4 regions of the Methylobacterium sp. 285MFTsu5.1 genome follow, and region 3 is predicted to be linked to each of the others. Evidence: predicted binding sites of a transcription regulator. Region 3 holds the regulator's gene; each other region holds the start of a gene.

Region 1 (4,258 bases), on a different contig from region 3:
CGGCTTCGGCCGGGGCACGCGCACCTCGACCATCTGGCCGGTCATCGGGTTGAGGATCAGCATGTCAGCACGTCTCCGGTGGACCTGCCCGTAGAACGCCCGCCGATCGCGCCCGGATCGGGGCGGTCGGCGCAATTGTGCGGTTTGGGTAAACCGATCGTTCACCGTGAAGGCGCGCCGTTCATCCGCGCCGTCTCCGCCTCAGATTACAACCGGGCGTCGTGTGGTCGGAGGCCGGCACACCTACCGTTTTAGGCGTAGGATCCGACGCGCGTCGTCGCGATGGCCGAGCCGCGGGCATACAAAAGCCCGCCACGGCAGGACCGGGCGGGCGGAGTGGCGGCATAGGGTCGGGAGGTTCGCCGTGGCGGCGACCTGCCATCCCGCCCATGACGGCCGCATGACAGCGGTATGCCAGCGCGATGGAAGCGGCATGCCAGCCCCACGAATATCGCGCGACAGGCGGCCGATCCGGTCAGACCCGCTCCGGCTCCGCCAGCAGGATGGCGGCGCGGATGGCGGCCCGGCGCAGCCCGGCATCGGCCCAGGGCTGATCGATCAGCGTCCGGGCGAAGGGATGCGAGGCCACCGCGGCCGCGGGATCGATGCGGAAGCCGTCCCCGAACGCCACCGAACCGGGCGTGGGATCGGCCAGATAGGCGTCGACGACGGCCGAGACGTCGTCATCGACGATATCCAGGGTCGTGAACAGGTCGAGAGTCATGGGGCGCTTCGCCATGGCGGCGCTATAGCCGCGCCACCGCGACAGGATCACGACTCCCGCGCCGTCTCCGCGCCGCGATCAGAACGCGGCCGGAACGAGCATCGCGGCGGGGACCGGGCCGCGCACGTAGTCCGCGTGCCGCAGGCGCTCGGGCAAGTGGACCGCCGGGTGCTCCACGCTGCCGTAGGGGATCTGGTCGAGCAGGTGGCTGATACAGTTCAGGCGGGCCCGTCGCTTGTCGACCGCCTCGACCACCCACCAGGGCGCCTCGGGGATATGGGTCCGCGCCAGCATGTCCTCCTTGGCCCGGGTGTAGTCCTCCCAGCGGCGCCGCGACTCGACGTCCATGGGCGACAGCTTCCACTGCTTGAGCGGATCGCGGATCCGCATCCGGAAGCGGAATTCCTGCTCGGCATCGGTGATCGAGAACCAGTATTTTACCAGGACGATGCCGGAGCGCACCAGCATGCGCTCGAATTCGGGGACCGACCGGAAGAACTCCTCGACCTCCGCCTCGGTGCAGAAGCCCATGACCCGCTCGACGCCGGCGCGGTTGTACCAGGAGCGGTCGAACAGCACGATCTCGCCGCCGGCGGGCAGATGGGAGACGTAGCGCTGGAAATACCATTGCGTCCGCTCGCGCTCGCTCGGGGCGGGCAAGGCGGCGACGCGGCAGACGCGGGGATTGAGGCGCTGGGTGATCCGCTTGATCACGCCGCCCTTGCCGGCCGAGTCGCGGCCCTCGAACAGCACGACCACGCGCAGTTTCCGGTCCTGCACCCAGTCCTGGAGCCGGACCAGCTCGTGCTGCAGCCGGAGCAGCGCGCGGAAATAGACCTTGCGGTCGAGATGATCGGGCGGCGCGCCGCCGAGCTCGGCCGCGAGCCGGTCGAGGCGATCCTCCTCGAGCCCGAGTTCCAGCTCCTCGTCGTAGCTGTCGGCGAGGTCACGCCGGATCGCCTCCAGGGTGGCATCCGCGTTGGCATTCAAGGTGGCATCCGGGGCAGAGCTGTCGTCGGGCCGCATCGCCGGTTCTCCTGCGCGTCGCGGGGCCGACCTAGAGCAGCGTTCCGTGACACGCCTGAGAAAGCGCCGCGCCCGCGGCGGCCGATCCCATGTCGCGCCCGTGATCGTTCCGTCATACGGTTCCGCCACCGATCGGGGCGACCGGAGATGCGTCATGGCTGGAGAAGCGAAGAGGGCCGGGCCGAAGCGCCGGCGGGACGACCCCGATCCGGCGCGCGCCGAGGGCGAGAAGGTCGGCGCGCGCATCGATGCCGCCTTCGAGAAGCTCGCCGGGAAGCTGCGCGCCCGCGCCGACAGGGCCCGCGCCAAGCTCGACGCGGCGACGAAGGCCGAGAAGCGGGCGGTGCTGCTGCGCCGCTACGAACTCTACGCGGACGCGGCGGCCTATCTCGAGGAGCGGCTCGTCGATCGCGGGGGGCGATCCGCGTGATCTCCATCGACCCGGCCGGGCGCGGCGCCGCCCGACGCAGCTGACGGCGAGGATCCCATGTTCGACGCGACCAAGATGCTCGCCGACGCCCTCGGCGAGCACCTGGCCCTGACCTACCAGCGGACCTTCGGCAGCCGGGAGCCGCGCTACGCCGAGATCATCGAGGCCGCGGCGCGCCTGACGATCGAGCGGATCGTCGGGAGCGACGCCCTCTACCATGACGGCGACCACACGGCCCTCGTCACCCTGGTCGCCCAGGACATCCTCCGCGGCCGCTTCCTGCAGCAGGGCATCACGCCCGAGGACTGGCTGCACATGATCCTGGCCGCCCTCTACCACGACATCGGCTACGTGCGCGGCGTCTGCGCCGGAGACCGGCTGCAGGCCTTCGTCATCGACGCGCAGGGCACGACCGTCAGCCTGCCCCGGGGCGCCTCTGACGCGGCGCTGGCACCCTACCACGTGGAGCGCTCGAAGCTGGCCGTGCAGGAGCGCTTCGGCACGCACGATCTCGTCGACGCGTCCCGGGTCATCCGGGCGATTGAGCTGACCCGCTTCCCGGTCCCCGAGGACGATTCCCATCGCGAGACCGGGACCGAGGCCGGCCTGCTGCGGGCGGCCGACCTGATCGGTCAGCTCGGCGACCCGCTCTACCCGCGCAAATTGAACGCCCTGTTCCACGAATTCGCCGAGATCGGCGTCAACGCGGAACTCGGCTACGACAGCCCGGCCGACCTCGCGGAGCGCTACCCGTCGTTCTTCTGGGGCAAGATCGAGCCCGTGATCGGGGACGCGATCCGGTTCCTCGACCTCACGGTCGAGGGGCGGGGCTGGGTCGCGAACCTCTACGCCCACGTCTTCGCCATCGAGCACGACCGCCGGCGCATGGGCCCGCATCCCGGGCCGGGCCCTCTCTGAGGCGGCGCGGCGGCCTCAGGCGGCCGCGACGAGTCGGGTCACGGCCCGGACCAGCTCCGCCGCCACGAAGGGCTTCTCCAGGATGGGCCGGCTCGCCTCGGCCGGGGCGCCGGTGACCCGCACGTCGCCGGTGGCGAACAGGTACGGCACGCCGAGGACGCCGAGACGCTCGGCGACCGGATAGACGCTGTTCCCGTCGCCCAGATTCACGTCGAGCACCGCGGCGTCGGGCGTCTGCTCGGCGATCAGGTCCAGGGCGAGATCCGCGCGTGGGACCGGGCCGATCACCTCGGCCCCGGCGCTGTGCAACCAGCGCTTGACCTCGCTGGCGATGAGATACTCGTCCTCGACGACGAGGACGCGGCACCCGGACAGGGGCGGAACAGCCTCGGGCACGATCCCCTCCCATCGGCGCGCGACGATCCGAGAATAACCGCGCGACACGACCGGAGGTTCGCGCCGTTCGCATGATCCGCCACGCACCCCGACGGCGCGGGACCGCGCCGGCCCGCGCGGCGGGTCGATCAGCCCCCTGGCCGAGCCGGGGCGTCGGGCGGGGCGTCGGGCGGGGCGTCGGGCGGGAAGAAGCGGTTGGCCGGCCGCGCGAGGCCGAGATGGTCGCGCAGCGTCGTCCCGGCGTAGTCCCGGCGGAACAGCCCGCGCCGCTGCAGCTCCGGCACCAGCCGGTCGACCACGTCGTCGAGACCCTCGGGCACGAACGGGAACATCACGTTGAAGCCGTCGCAGGCGCGGGTCTCCAGCCACTCCTCCATCCGGTCGGCCACCTGCGCGGGCGTGCCGACCATCTGCAGGCCGCCGTAGCCGCCGACCTTGCGGGCGAGTTCCCGCACGGTCGCGCCGGTGCGGCGGGCGTAGTCGACGATCTGGGCCTGCCCGCTCTTGCTGGCGTTGCTCTCGGGGAGCTCCGGGAGCGGCGCGTCGAGGGCGAAGCCGGTCGCGTCGACGCCGAGGCGGACCGAGAGGTTGGCGAGGCCGCTGTCGGGATGGACGAGGTCGTCGAGGCGCGCCTTCTTGGCCTGCGCCTCGTCCTCCGTCTCGCCCAGGACGATGAAGCAGCCGGGCAGGATCTTGAGCTGGTCCGGGTCGCGCCCCGCCGCCGGCATCCGGCCCTTCACGTCGGCGTAGAAGGCCCGGGCCGC
Region 2 (4,258 bases), on a different contig from region 3:
CAGGCGCTCGTGGTCCCAGTCCCACCACGCCAAGCGGGTCAGACGGTCCGCGACGGCCTCGGGGAAGCGGCGCCGGACCGGCCGGGCGGGATTGCCGACGACGATCGTGTAGGGCTCGACGTCGCGGGTGACGATGGCGCCCGCCCCCACCACCGCGCCGGTGCCGATCGTGCGCCCGGGCAGGACGACCGCGCCGTGGCCGATCCAGACATCGTGGCCGATCGCCACCGGGCTCGCCCGGCGCCGGTCGAAGTAGGCGGGCTCGTCCGCTTCCTCCGGCCAGTAGGCGCGCGCCCGGTAGGTGAAGTGCGCCTGCGACGCCCGCTCCATCGGGTGGTTGCCGGGATTGATCCGCACGCTGGCGGCGATCGAGCAGAACTTGCCGATCGCGGTGTAGATCACCTCGCCGTCCTCACCGATGTAGGAATAGTCGTCGAGGGTCGTCTCGGTGAGGCGGGTGCGGGCGCCGACCTCGGTGTAGCGGCCGAGGCGGCTGTCGACGACCCGGGCGCTCGGATCGAGCGCGGGTTCGAGGCCGAGGGGGCGGTCAACCACGGGCCTCTCCGAAGGGCAGGCGCGCCAGGAGCCGGAACGGCCCCGACCCGTCCTGGGTCAGGAGGCTGATGGCGTCGATCCGCAGGGGCTCCGGTCCCGCGGCGGCGTAGGCCTCGGACAGGCGCCGGTGCCAGAGGTCGCGCTCCGCCTCCGGCAGGGCGTCGGTCAGGGTCATGTGGAAGCGGAAGGCCTCGAACACGTAGGGATAGCCCCAGCGCTCGAGGAGCGCGCGGCCGCGCGGGTCGAGGCGCTCCGGCCGGCGCTTGGCGCGCTCGGCCTCCGTGAGCGGCGCCCGGAACGGGTCGAGGGCGGCGACGCACTCGGCGGCGAGGAGCCCGAGTTCCGGCGGGGGTGTCTCCGGCACCAGGGCGAGGAACGGCCCGAGGGCGGCGACCCGGAGCGGCCCCACCGCCACTGGCGGGTGCGCGGCCGCGAGGGCGCGGGCGGCGGCCACGAGGTCGGCCTCCCCGGTGCCGGGGGCGAGGCGCAGCGGCGCCTTGAGGGTGGCGTGGAACCCGTAGACCCGCGCGCCCGCCGTGACCGCAGCGAGATCACCGAGCCCCTCCGGGTGCGGCACCGGCAGCCCGGCGACGTTGTCGGTGCCGAGGATCGCCCGGCCGAAGGCTTCGAGGCGCGAATCCGGGGCGGGCAGCCAGTAGAGGGCGTAGCGGCGCGACACGTAGGGTCTCCGATCGCCGGGCGGTCAGGCCGTCGGCGCGTAGGTGCGCGCGTCGGCGGCCCGCCGGGGGCGCACGTCCATGGCATTGCCCCGCCACACGATGGCGCTCCGCATCCAGGCGCCGACCCAGATCGCCGGGATCAGGGCGTCGCGCGCCAGGAAGGCCGCCAGCGTGCGGGGCGAGCGGTGCCAGCCCGCGCGGGCCGCGAGCCGGTGCTCGGCGGCATAGCACAGGGCGGCGAGGCCGGCAGCGCCCGCGAGGCCCGCGAGGCTTCCGGCCCAGAGGGCGACGAGGAGCGCCGGCAGCAGGACGCCGCTGCCGATCTCGGGGGCGAAGAACAGCGGGAAGGTCACGCGGCGCAGGCGCGCCCAGCGCAGCTGCCGCGACCAGACCTCCCGGAAGCCGCGCGGGCCGAGCGGCTGCTCGAACGGGCTCGCCACGAGGTGGACCCGCTTGCCGGCGGCACGCACGAGCTTGGTGGCGGCCGCGTCCTCGGCGATCTCGGCCGCGAGCGCCTGGAGGCCGCCCTGCGCCTCCAGGAAGGGCTTGTGCCAGAGCATGCTCTTGCCCTGCGCGAAGCCCAGCCCGAAGGCCTCGGCGGCGTATTGCCAGCGCGCCTGCAGGGTGTTCAGGAAGGCGCACTCCACCTCCGCCATGAAGCTGCCCGGGCGGGCGCCGGCCGGGGTGGAGCAGACGAGCCCGGTATCGGCGCGCCACGCCGCCTGCAGCCGCTGGAGGTAGTCCGGCGGCATGGCGACGTTGGAATCGGCGAGCACCACCCAGTCGTGGGCGGCGGCGCGCCAGCCGCGCAGGCAGTTGTTGAGCTTCGGGTTCGCGCTGACGCGCTCGTCGCCGAGGATCAGGCGGGCGGGCACGTGCGGGTGGGCCTCGATCAGGCGCTCCACCATCGGGACGATCGGGTCGGCCGGGTCGGCCACGCAGAAGATCAGCTCGTAGGACGGGTAGTCGAGACGGACGCTGCGGAGGAGCATCTCCTCGCTGTAGGCCTCGACCCCGCGCAGGGGGCGGACCAGGGAGACGGGCGCGCCGTCCGGGAACCGCGACGGGCCGTGGTCCCGGCCGAGGCGCCGGGCCGCGACGGCGATGCTGCCGATCTGGACGACGGCCAGGAGCGCGCCGAGGGACAGGGCCGGCACCGTGGCGTCAATCATGCGGATCCCTCGTGCGATCGGGCGAGCGGTCCGGTCCGCTAGCGGCCGGACCGCGTCAGGCGTGTGACAGCGCCGCCCGACGCTCTCGGACACGCTCTCGGACACGCTCGCCGACGCGCGGCGTCGCGGGCCGTCACCCAACCGTCACCGCGCGGTTTTAATCCCCGCTCACCACGAAAGATTCCGCGCGAGGGTTCATGTCCGATACCGCCGTGATGCCGTCGGGGGCGGCGGGAGGCCGGAAGGCGGGCGGCCCGCGCCTCGACCACGGGATGCATCTCGGCGGGGTGGTGGCGTTCCTGCTCGTCCTCGTGGCGGGCCTGGGCTACGCGGTGCTGAGCCTCATCGCGGACATGAACGCGGTCGGGGAAGCGCCCCTGGCCTACGGCGCCTTCGCGCTGCTCGGCCTCGCCCTGCTGATCGCCCTCGCCTTCGAGTTCGTGAACGGCTTCCACGACACCGCCAACGCGGTCGCCACGGTGATCTACACGCACTCGATGCCGCCGCTCGTCGCGGTGATCTGGTCGGGCGTGTTCAACTTCCTCGGCGTGATGCTGTCCTCGGGCGCCGTGGCCTACGCGATCGTCACGCTGCTGCCGGTCGAGCTGATCCTCAACGTCGGCTCGCACGCGGGCTACGCGATGATCTTCGCGCTGCTGCTGGCGGCCATCATCTGGAACCTCGGGACCTGGGCGTTCGGGCTGCCGAACTCGTCGTCCCACGCGCTGATCGGCTCGGTGCTCGGCGTCGGCCTCGCCAACCAGCTGATGAACGGCGGCGACGGCACCGCGGGCGTCGACTGGACCCAGGCGCTCAACGTGTTCAAGGCGCTGCTGTTCTCGCCGGTCTGCGGCTTCGTGCTCGCGGCGCTGCTGCTGCTCGCCCTGAAGGTCACGGTCCGCCGCAGGGACCTCTACGAGGCGCCCGCGGGCGAGGCGCCGCCGCCCCCGTGGATCCGCGGCCTGCTGATCCTCACCTGCACGCTGGTCTCGTTCTTCCACGGCGGCAATGACGGGCAGAAGGGCATGGGCCTGATCATGCTGATCCTGATCGGCGCCGCCCCCACCGCCTACGCGCTCAACCGCACCATGGCGGACGACACGACGCCCGCCTTCGTGCAGGCCTCGACGGCGGCGAGCGCGGTGTTCTCCGCCCGCGCCCCCGGCGCCGCGGTGCCGGACGCCGCGGCCGCGCGCCGGACCGTGACGGAGGCGCTCAAGACCAAGGCGCTGAACACGCCGCCCGTCTACGCGGCGCTGGCGGCGCTCTCGAACGACATCGCCGCCAGCGTGAAGAATTACGGCGCGATCCGCACGGTGCCGGCCGCCCAGACCCAGAACCTGCGCAGCGACATGTACCTCGCCGCCGACGCGGTGCGCGTCCTGCCGGGCGCCGGGGCGGACTTCTCGGAAGCCGACAAGGCCGACCTGAAGCGCTACGCGGGCCTGCTCAACGACGGCACGCGCTACATCCCGGGCTGGGTCAAGGTCTGCGTCGCCCTGGCGCTGGGTCTCGGCACCATGGTCGGATGGAAGCGCATCGTCGTCACGGTGGGCGAGAAGATCGGCAAGACCCACCTGACCTACGCGCAGGGCGCGTCGGCCGAGATCGTCGCCGCCGGCACGATCGGGCTGGCCGAGCTCTACGGCCTGCCGGTCTCGACCACCCACATCCTGTCGTCGGGCGTCGCCGGCACGATGGCGGCCAACGGCTCGGGCCTCCAGATGTCCACGGTGCGCAACATGGCGCTCGCCTGGATCCTGACCCTGCCGGCGGCGATCACCCTCGCGGCCGCTCTCTTCTACCTCCTGCGCCACGTGTTCTGACGCGGGTCCGGCCGGACGGGCCGGA
Region 3 (4,258 bases):
TGAACCGCAACCGCGCCGAAGAGGGCGGCCCCGTGCGGATCGCCGTCAAGGACCTGAACTTCTACTACGGCAGCTTCCACGGGCTGAAGGACGTCAACCTCAACTTCCACGACCGGCAGGTGACGGCGCTGATCGGCCCCTCCGGCTGCGGCAAGTCCACCCTGCTGCGCTGCTTCAACCGGATCTACAGCCTCTACCCGGAGCAGCGCGCGGAGGGCGAGATCCTGCTCGACGGCGAGAACATCCTCAGCCCCTCCGTCGACCTGAACGAGCTGCGCTCGCGCATCGGCATGGTGTTCCAGAAGCCGACGCCGTTCCCGATGTCGATCTACGACAACGTGGCCTTCGGCCTGCGCCTCTACGAGAAGCTGCCGAAATCCGAGCTCGACGGCCGGATCGAGGAATCCCTGCGCAAGGCCGCCCTCTGGGACGAGGTGAAGGACAAGCTCCGGCAGCCCGGGACCGGCCTGTCGGGCGGCCAGCAGCAGCGCCTGTGCATCGCCCGGACGGTGGCGCAGAAGCCGGAGGTGATCCTGTTCGACGAGCCGACCTCGGCGCTCGACCCGATCTCCACCGGCCGCATCGAGGAGCTGATCGAGCAGCTGCGCGACGAGTTCACCATCGTGATCGTCACCCACAACATGCAGCAGGCGGCGCGCATCTCGCAGTTCACCGCCTTCATGTATCTGGGGCAGCTCGTCGAGTTCGGTCCGACCAACCGGATGTTCATGAACCCGACGGAACGCCGCACGCAGGACTACATCACCGGCCGCTTCGGCTAGTCTGCCGGGCCGCTCCGGTCCCGGGACCGCCGCTCGCGTCTCCGGCGCGCCGGCGGGTCCCGCAAGCCTCCCGGAGGGCCGTCCCCGGGACCCCATCGAAGGATCCGCCATGCCCGGCCATATCGTCACCTCCTACGACACCGACCTGGAGAACCTGCGTCGCTCGATCTCGGAGATGGGCGGCGTCGCCGAGAAGATGACCGCGGAGGCGACCGACGCCCTCGTGCGCCGGGACGACACGCTCGCCCAGGCGGTGATCCTCGCCGACAAGCGCCTCGACGCGCTGCAGCGGGACATCGAGGAGCGCGCCGTGCTGCTGATCGCCCGGCGCCAGCCCCTGGCGATCGACCTGCGCGAGACCATCTCGGCGATCCGCGTCTCCGGCGATCTGGAGCGGATCGGCGACCTCGCCAAGAACGTCGCCAAGCGCGTGGTGGCGATCTCCGACCAGGCGCCGGCCCAGAAGATCGTGCTCGGCGTGCGCCACATGAGCGACCTCGCCGAGGGTCAGCTCAAGGACGTGCTCGACGCCTACGGGAGCCGCGACGTCCAGGCGGCCCACGACGTCTGGGAGCGCGACGGCGAGATCGACGCCCTGTACAATTCCCTGTTCCGCGAGCTCCTGACCTACATGATGGAGGATCCGCGCAACATCTCGTTCTGCACGCATCTCCTGTTCTGCGCGAAGAACGTCGAGCGCATCGGCGACCACACCACCAACATCGCCGAGACGATCCACTACCTCGCCACGGGCGAGACGCTGGCGGGTGACCGGCCGAAGAACGACGCGTCGAACTACGCGACCGTGGACGGCGTGCAGGCGCCGTGAGGCGCCGACCCCGGCGCCTTCCTGTGGGCGCGGCCGGGGTCACTCTCCGTGCGGGTTGAGGCGGGGCGGCGCCTCCTGCACCATCCGGGGACCGCCCGCAGAACGAGTCTTCGAACGTGAGCATGCAAGTCCTGATCGTCGAGGACGAGGAGGCCCTGAGCACGCTGCTCCGCTACAACCTGGAGGCCGAGGGCTTCCTGGTGGATTCGGCGGCGCGCGGCGACGACGCCGAGCTGCTCCTGGCGGAGCGGATCCCGGACCTCGTCCTGCTCGACTGGATGCTGCCCGGCCTCTCGGGGATCGAGCTGTGCCGCCGGATCCGGGCGCGCCGGGAGACCGAGCGCCTGCCGGTGATTATGCTCACCGCCCGGGGCGAGGAGGGCGACCGCGTCCGCGGTCTCGGCACGGGCGCCGACGACTACATCGTCAAGCCGTTCTCGGTCCCGGAGCTGCTCGCCCGGATCCGCGCGCTCCTGCGCCGGGCCAAGCCCGCCCACGTCTCGGACCGGCTAGCGGCCGGCGACCTGGAACTCGACCGCATCGGCCACCGCGTCCGCCGCGGCGGCGAGGAGCTGCATCTGGGCCCCACGGAGTTCCGGCTCCTGGAATTCCTGATGCTGGCGCCGGGCCGGGTCTTCTCCCGCGAGCAGCTCCTCGACGGGGTGTGGGGCCACGACGTCTACATCGACGAGCGTACCGTCGACGTCCATGTCGGGCGGCTGCGCAAGGCGCTGAACGGCCCGCGCCAGACCGACCCGATCCGTACGGTCCGGGGCTCGGGCTACGCCTTCGACGAGACCTTCTCGCTGGAGGCCTGAGGCGGCCTCACTGGCCGTCCGGATAGGACTTCGCTCCGGCGCACCGTCATCGCGAGCGCAGCGAAGCGACCCAGGGCGGCGGGACGCCGATGCGCGCGGCGCTGCTGGGTTGCTTCGCTCCGCTCGCAAAGACGGTGGGACGGGCCCGCGAAGATCCGCGCGTCCCGGTCTCCAGGGATTCAGCGCGCCAGCGCCGCGCTCCGGCCCGAGGCGGCCGGCACCGCCTCCAGCGCCGCCAGGACCGTCCCCTCGGTGAGGATCTGCGGCAGCACCTGGGGCTCTCCCGTCCCGGTATAGAGCAGGTAGAGCGGGACGCCGCTGCGCCCGTGCTTCTCCAGGAGGCGGGTAATCTCGGGGTTCTGGTTGGTCCAGTCGCCCTTCATGTAGGTCACGCCGCGCTCGGCCATCGCGGCCCGCACGGCCTTGGTGTTGAGCGAGGTCGCCTCGTTGACCGCGCAGGTGATGCACCACGCGGCGGTCATGTCCACGAAGACGGGGCGGTGCGCGTCGACCAGGGCGTCGAGGCGCGCCTGCGTGAACGGCTCGATCCCGTCGGCGGCGGCCTGCGCGGCCGGCGCGGCGCGGTCCCGGGGCAGGGTGACGGCGAGGGCCCCGACGGCGATCAGCGCCAGCGCGGCGGCGGCCTGCGCGACCCGGCCGGCCCGCGGCGGGGCGGCGCGGCCGTGCTCCCAGGCCCAGGCGGCGAAGCCCACGAGGACGAGGCCGATCAGCGCCGCCAGCAGCCCGCGCGGGTCGACCTGCTGCGCCAGCACCCAGATCAGCCACGCCACGGTGGCGTAGACCGGGAAGGCCAGCACCTGCTTGAGGGTCTCCATCCAGGCGCCCGGCCGCGGCAGCGCCCGCAGGGCCGGCGGCCAGAGGGTCAGGAGCAGGAAGGGCAGGGCGAGGCCGAGGCCGAGGCTCGCGAAGACGGCGAGCGCCACGCCGGCGCTCTGGGTCAGCGCGAAGCCCACCGCCGAGCCCATGAACGGCGCCGTGCAGGGCGTCGCCACCAGGGTCGCGAGCACGCCGGTGAAGAACGAGCCGCTCAGGCCGCCGCGCCGGGTGAGGCCGTCGCCGAGGCCGGCGAGCCGGCCTCCGACATGGACCGCGCCCGAGAGGCTCAGGCCCATCGCGAACAGCAGGTAGGCGAGCCCCGCCACGATGGCGGGCGACTGGAGCTGGAACCCCCAGCCGATCGCGGCCCCGCCGCTCTTCAGGCCGATCAGCGCGGCGGCGAGCGCCAGGAAGCTCGCCAGGACGCCGGCCGTGTAGGCGAGGCCGTGGAGCCGCAGCCGAGCCGGCCCCTCGCCCGCGTGCCGCACGAGGCCGAGCACCTTGATCGACAGGACCGGGAAGACGCAGGGCATCAGATTGAGGATCAGGCCGCCGAGGAAGGCGAAGGCCGCGGCGGTCGCCAGCGTCAGCGCGTCGAAGTCGGCGGCGGCCGGCGCGGTCGCGGGCGGCGCGGTCGCGGCCGGCGCCGCGGCGGCCGGGAGGACCGGCTCGTCGCCGTACGCGAAGGCGAGCCGGCGGGTCCCGGCGGCGTCGACCGCCTCGACCGTCAGGACGCCGGGCAGCGCGGCGGGCACCGGGTCGGTCGGGCTGCTCCGGGCGAGGGTCAGGTGCAGGCCGGTCCCGTCGACGCTCATCACCTGCGCGGCGGCGTTGTCGATCGCCGTCTCGGCGTAGGGGAAGTACGCGGCGTTCCGGACCGCCTCGGGCTTGAGGCCGGCCGCGACGAAATCGAGGCGCAGGGTGTCGCCCTGGCTCGACAGGCTCAGGGGCCAGAGCGCCGGCACGGGGAGCGCGGCGCGGGCGCGCGCGAA
Region 4 (4,258 bases), on a different contig from region 3:
CGACGTTGCGCTCCCAGCCGTAGCCGGGATGGCGCCGGGCGAGCCGCCGCATCAGCTGGTCCCGGAGCACCTTGGCGACGATCGACGCGGCGGCGATCTGGGGCACCAAGTGGTCGCCGCCGACGACGGCGCGGCCGGGCAAGCCCGGCAGAGCGTCGCGCCCGTCGACCAGCACGGGCGCGGCGAGGCCGAGCCGCGCCACCGCCCGCGCCATGGCGTCGAGGGTCGCGCCGCGGATGTTGATCCGGTCGATCAGGGCGCGCGACCCCGCCGCCACCGCGACCCGCGCGTGGGCGCGGATCAGGGGGGCCAGCCGGTCGCGCACGGGCTCGGGGACGCGCTTGCTGTCGTCGAGGGCCGCGAGCAGGTCGGCCGGGATCGCCGCCGGATCGAACCAGACCGCGGCCACCACCACGGGTCCGCAGAGCGCGCCGCGCCCGACCTCGTCGCAGCCGATCGCCGCCGGATAGGCGGCGGCCCGGGCGGGATCGAACGGCCCGGCGACCGGGGGCCGGGCTCTGGCGGACCCGGCCGGTCCGGCGGGCGATCCGGCTGGCGGCTTGGCGGGTGGCTTGGCGGGCGGCATCGCGCCCTCCTGCCATTCCGCGCGGACGCCGTCACGCGTCAGGCGGCGTCGCGGGTGCTCCGGGCGCCCCCATGCGCCTCGACGATGTTACCGAAGAACTGCCGCGCGCTCACGTCCCAGCCGCGGCGCAGGGCCTCGGCCCGGCACTCGGCGCGCGACAGGCGCAGGGCCGCCAGCGCGGCGACCCGCAGGTCCGGGTCGAGCACGCCGACCCGCGTGCCGCCGACGACGTCGTTCGGACCCGGCACCGGGAAGGCCGCCACCGGGAGGCCGCTGGCCAGGGCCTCCAGGAGCACGATGCCGAACGTGTCGGTGAGGCTCGGGAAGACGAAGACGTCGCAGGCCGCGTAGACCGCCGAGAGGTCCGCGCCGGTGCGGGTGCCGAGGAAGTGCGCCGCCGGCGCGAGCGCCTGCAGCCGCGCGCGGTCCGGGCCGTCGCCGACCACCACCTTGGTGCCGGGCAGGTCGAGGGCGAGGAAGGCCGCGACGTTCTTCTCCACCGCCAGCCGCCCGACGTAGAGGAACAGCGGCCCCGGCAGGCCGGCGAGTTCCGCCGGCACGGGCGTCCCGGGCTCGGCCGGCCGGAACCGCTCCGTGTCCACGCCCCGGGTCCAGCGCATCAGCCGGCCGAAACCCCGCGCCGCGAGCTCGCCCTGGAGCGAGGCGGTGCTGACCATCGTCCCGCGGGCGGCGCCGTGGAACCGGCGCAGGTACGCGTAGGACCACGCCTCCGGCACCGGGGCGCGGGCGGCGAGGTATTCCGGGAAGCGCGTGTGGTAGCTCGTCGTGAAGGGCAGGTCGTGCGCGAGGCAGTGCCGGCGCGCCGCGAGGCCGACCGGCCCCTCCGTGGCGATGTGCACGTGGCTCGGCCGCTCGGCCCGCCAGCGCGCCGCCACCCGCTCGCGCCCGGCATAGGCGAGGCGGATCTCCGGGTAGCCCGGCAGCGGCAGCGAGCGGAAATCCGCGACGGACAGCAGCGTCGTGGCGAAGCCGTGCTCGGGCGCGCGCCGGACCATCTGCTCGAGGGAGCGCACGACGCCGTTCACCTGGGGGTGCCACGCGTCGCTGGCGATCAGGAGCTTCACGGCGGCGCCCTCACGCCACCGCGCGCCGGCCCGGCAGGGGCTGCGGCACGACCTCGGCCTCCCGCGCCCGCAGGAGGCTCGGGTAGTGCAACACCTCGATGCGGCCGTCGTAGTGCTCCACGAGCCCGGTGCAGGATTCCACCCAGTCGCCGGTGTTGAGGTAGCGCAGGTCGCCGATCGGCCGGTCCGCGGCGTGGTGGATGTGGCCGCAGATCACCCCGTCGGCGCCCTGGCGGCGGGCCTCCTCGGCCAGGATCGTCTCGAAGCGGCCGATGAAGCTCACCGCGTTCTTCACGCGCAGCTTCGCCCAGGCCGACAGCGACCAGTAGGACAGGCCGAGCCGCCGCCGCACCTTGTTGATCAGCGTGTTGAGGGAGAGCGCCAGCGTGTAGGCGCCGTCGCCCAGATGGGCGAGCCACGGCGAGTGGCGCACGACCATGTCGAACTGGTCGCCGTGGATGACGAGGTAGCGCTTGCCGTCTGCCGCCTCGTGGATCGCGGTCTCGGCGAGTTCGATGCCGCCGAAGCTCGTGCCCACGTAGTCGCGCAGGAACTCGTCGTGGTTGCCAGGCAGGTAGACGATCCGCGCGCCCTTGCGGACCTTGCGCAGGAGCTTCTGCACCACGTCGTTGTGCTCCTGCGGCCAGTACCAGCCCGAGCGCAGCTGCCAGCCGTCCACGATGTCGCCGACGAGGTAGATCGTGTCGGCGTCGTAGTCCTTCAGGAACGACAGCAGCAGGCCGGCCTGGCAGCCGCGCGTGCCGAGATGCAGGTCGGACAGGAACAGCGTCCGCACGCGGACCGGCATCTCCTCAACCTCGGCCACGGCACCCTCTCCCGGCGGCTGAACGGTGCCGGGATCCAGAGCGCGATCCGATCTCAGTTTGATGACGCGGGTTCCGACGGGGCGGAAAGACTTCGGTGTGCGGTGCCGCGAAGCCTCTCAACCGGAGCGTAGCTTCGTTGCGTCGCACAAAAAATTTTTTTGGCAAGTTCCGGAAGTTTTTCCGGTTTTCCTTTCGAGCTTCACCGCCTCATAATACCAAGAACCGGCCGCTCGGCACGAGCACGGCCGGACCTTGACAGGAAGGCGGCGAGGACGGCCCTGGAGCCGTTGGACGGGACGGCAATTCGGAGGCGACCGGCGCGCGGGGGCGCGCCGCGACGCGAGCGGCGTGAGGCCGCCTGCCGCTCCGCGGAGACCCCCCGATCACGGCAGAGGATGGCGTTCGAGGGGGTGCGGCGCGAGCCGCTCTCGACGGCGCCGGACCGACTCCCTGAGGACGCTTGGACAACCCGGTGCGGGTTCACGCCCGCGCGCAATGGACTTTTCGGAGGAAACATCATGGCCGCAACCCGGCGCCCCGGTCGCAACCACCTCTTCATCCCGGGCCCCACCAACATCCCGGAGCGCGTCCTGCGCGCCATGCACGTGCCGTCGGAGGATCACCGCTCGCCGAGCTTCCCCGAGCTGGTGAAGCCGCTCCTGCAGGACTCCAAGATGGTGTTCGGCTCGACCGCCGGGACGGTCATCCTGTTCCCGTCCTCGGGCACCGGCATCTGGGAATCGGCCCTGTCCAACACCCTCTGCCGCGGCGACACGGTGCTGACCTCGCGCTACGGCCAGTTCAGCCACCTCTGGGTCGACATGGCCCAGCGCCTCGGCCTCGACGTGGTCGTCCAGGAGGAGGAGTGGGGCACCGGCGCCGATCCGCAGAAGATCGAGGAGGCCCTGCGCGCCGACAAGGACCATAAGATCAAGGCCGTCATGGTCGTCCACAACGAGACCGCCACCGGCGTCACCAGCGACATCGGCGCTGTGCGGAAGGCGATCGACGCCGCCGGGCACCCGGCTCTGCTGTTCGTGGACGGCATCTCGTCGATCGGCTCTCTGCCGTTCGAGATGGACGCGTGGAAGGTCGACTGCGCCATCGCGGGCTCGCAGAAGGGCTTCATGCTGCCGGCCGGCCTCGGCCTGATCTGCATCAGCCCGAAGGCGCTCAAGATCGCCGAGAGCGGCACCGGCCGCAACGACCGGCTCGGCCACGCCTACTTCGCCTGGAAGGACCAGCTGGCCGCCAACGCCACCGGCTACTTCCCCTACACCCCCGTCCTGCCGCTGCTCTACGGCCTGCGCGAGGCCCTGGCGGTCGTGAAGGAAGAGGGGCTGGAGAACGTCTACCACCGCCACCACGTCCTCGCCGAGGCGACCCGCCAGGCGGTCGCGGCCTGGGGCCTCAAGCCCTGCGCCAAGGAGCCCAAGTGGAACTCCGACACGGTCACGGCGATCGTGGTGCCGGAGGGCGCCGACGCCGCCAAGGTGATCACCCACGCCTACGAGCGCTACAACCTCTCGCTGGGCGCCGGCCTGTCCAAAGTCGCCGGCAAGGTGTTCCGCATCGGTCACCTGGGCGACCTGAACGAGCTGTCGCTGCTGGGTGCCATCGCGGGCGCCGAGATGGCCATGATCGATTGCGGCATCAAGGTCACGCCGGGCTCGGGCGTCGCCGCGGCCTCCAGCTACCTGCGCGAGAATCCGCTGCATAAGGCGTGATCTGCGCACGCGATCGGGGCGGGACCGGGTTGC

Evidence for each region. Region 3 encodes PhoB, which activates phosphate uptake and scavenging genes when phosphate is short. Its sites were predicted from a motif close to TGTCATNNANCTGTCAT; they were not measured.
Region 1: the regulator PhoB is predicted to act here: its motif matches at 1,850-1,866, upstream of ppk2 (polyphosphate kinase 2).
Region 2: the regulator PhoB is predicted to act here: its motif matches at 2,539-2,555, upstream of H288_RS0116965 (inorganic phosphate transporter).
Region 4: the regulator PhoB is predicted to act here: its motif matches at 2,548-2,564, upstream of H288_RS0111100 (UDP-2,3-diacylglucosamine diphosphatase).

Annotation. Positions count from the first base shown of each region.
Region 1 covers NZ_KB911270.1:512,867-517,124, forward strand. The annotation lists gene H288_RS0102615 (hypothetical protein) at 476-724, opposite strand; gene ppk2 (polyphosphate kinase 2) at 803-1,750, opposite strand; gene H288_RS0102625 (hypothetical protein) at 1,905-2,180, shown strand; gene H288_RS0102630 (hypothetical protein) at 2,238-3,098, shown strand; gene H288_RS0102635 (response regulator) at 3,114-3,494, opposite strand; gene H288_RS0102640 (LLM class flavin-dependent oxidoreductase) at 3,623-4,258, opposite strand, start outside.
Region 2 covers NZ_KB911280.1:14,006-18,263, forward strand. The annotation lists gene H288_RS0116950 (acetyltransferase) at 1-555, opposite strand, end outside; gene H288_RS0116955 (DUF1045 domain-containing protein) at 548-1,234, opposite strand; gene H288_RS0116960 (ceramide glucosyltransferase) at 1,259-2,407, opposite strand; gene H288_RS0116965 (inorganic phosphate transporter) at 2,605-4,233, shown strand.
Region 3 covers NZ_KB911282.1:60,828-65,085, forward strand. The annotation lists gene pstB (phosphate ABC transporter ATP-binding protein PstB) at 1-782, shown strand, start outside; gene phoU (phosphate signaling complex protein PhoU) at 892-1,611, shown strand; gene phoB (phosphate regulon transcriptional regulator PhoB) at 1,734-2,429, shown strand; gene H288_RS0118900 (protein-disulfide reductase DsbD domain-containing protein) at 2,609-4,258, opposite strand, start outside.
Region 4 covers NZ_KB911274.1:198,738-202,995, reverse strand. The annotation lists gene H288_RS0111110 (ribonuclease HII) at 1-586, opposite strand, end outside; gene H288_RS0111105 (glycosyltransferase family 1 protein) at 625-1,671, opposite strand; gene H288_RS0111100 (UDP-2,3-diacylglucosamine diphosphatase) at 1,682-2,497, opposite strand; gene H288_RS0111095 (aminotransferase class V-fold PLP-dependent enzyme) at 3,017-4,225, shown strand.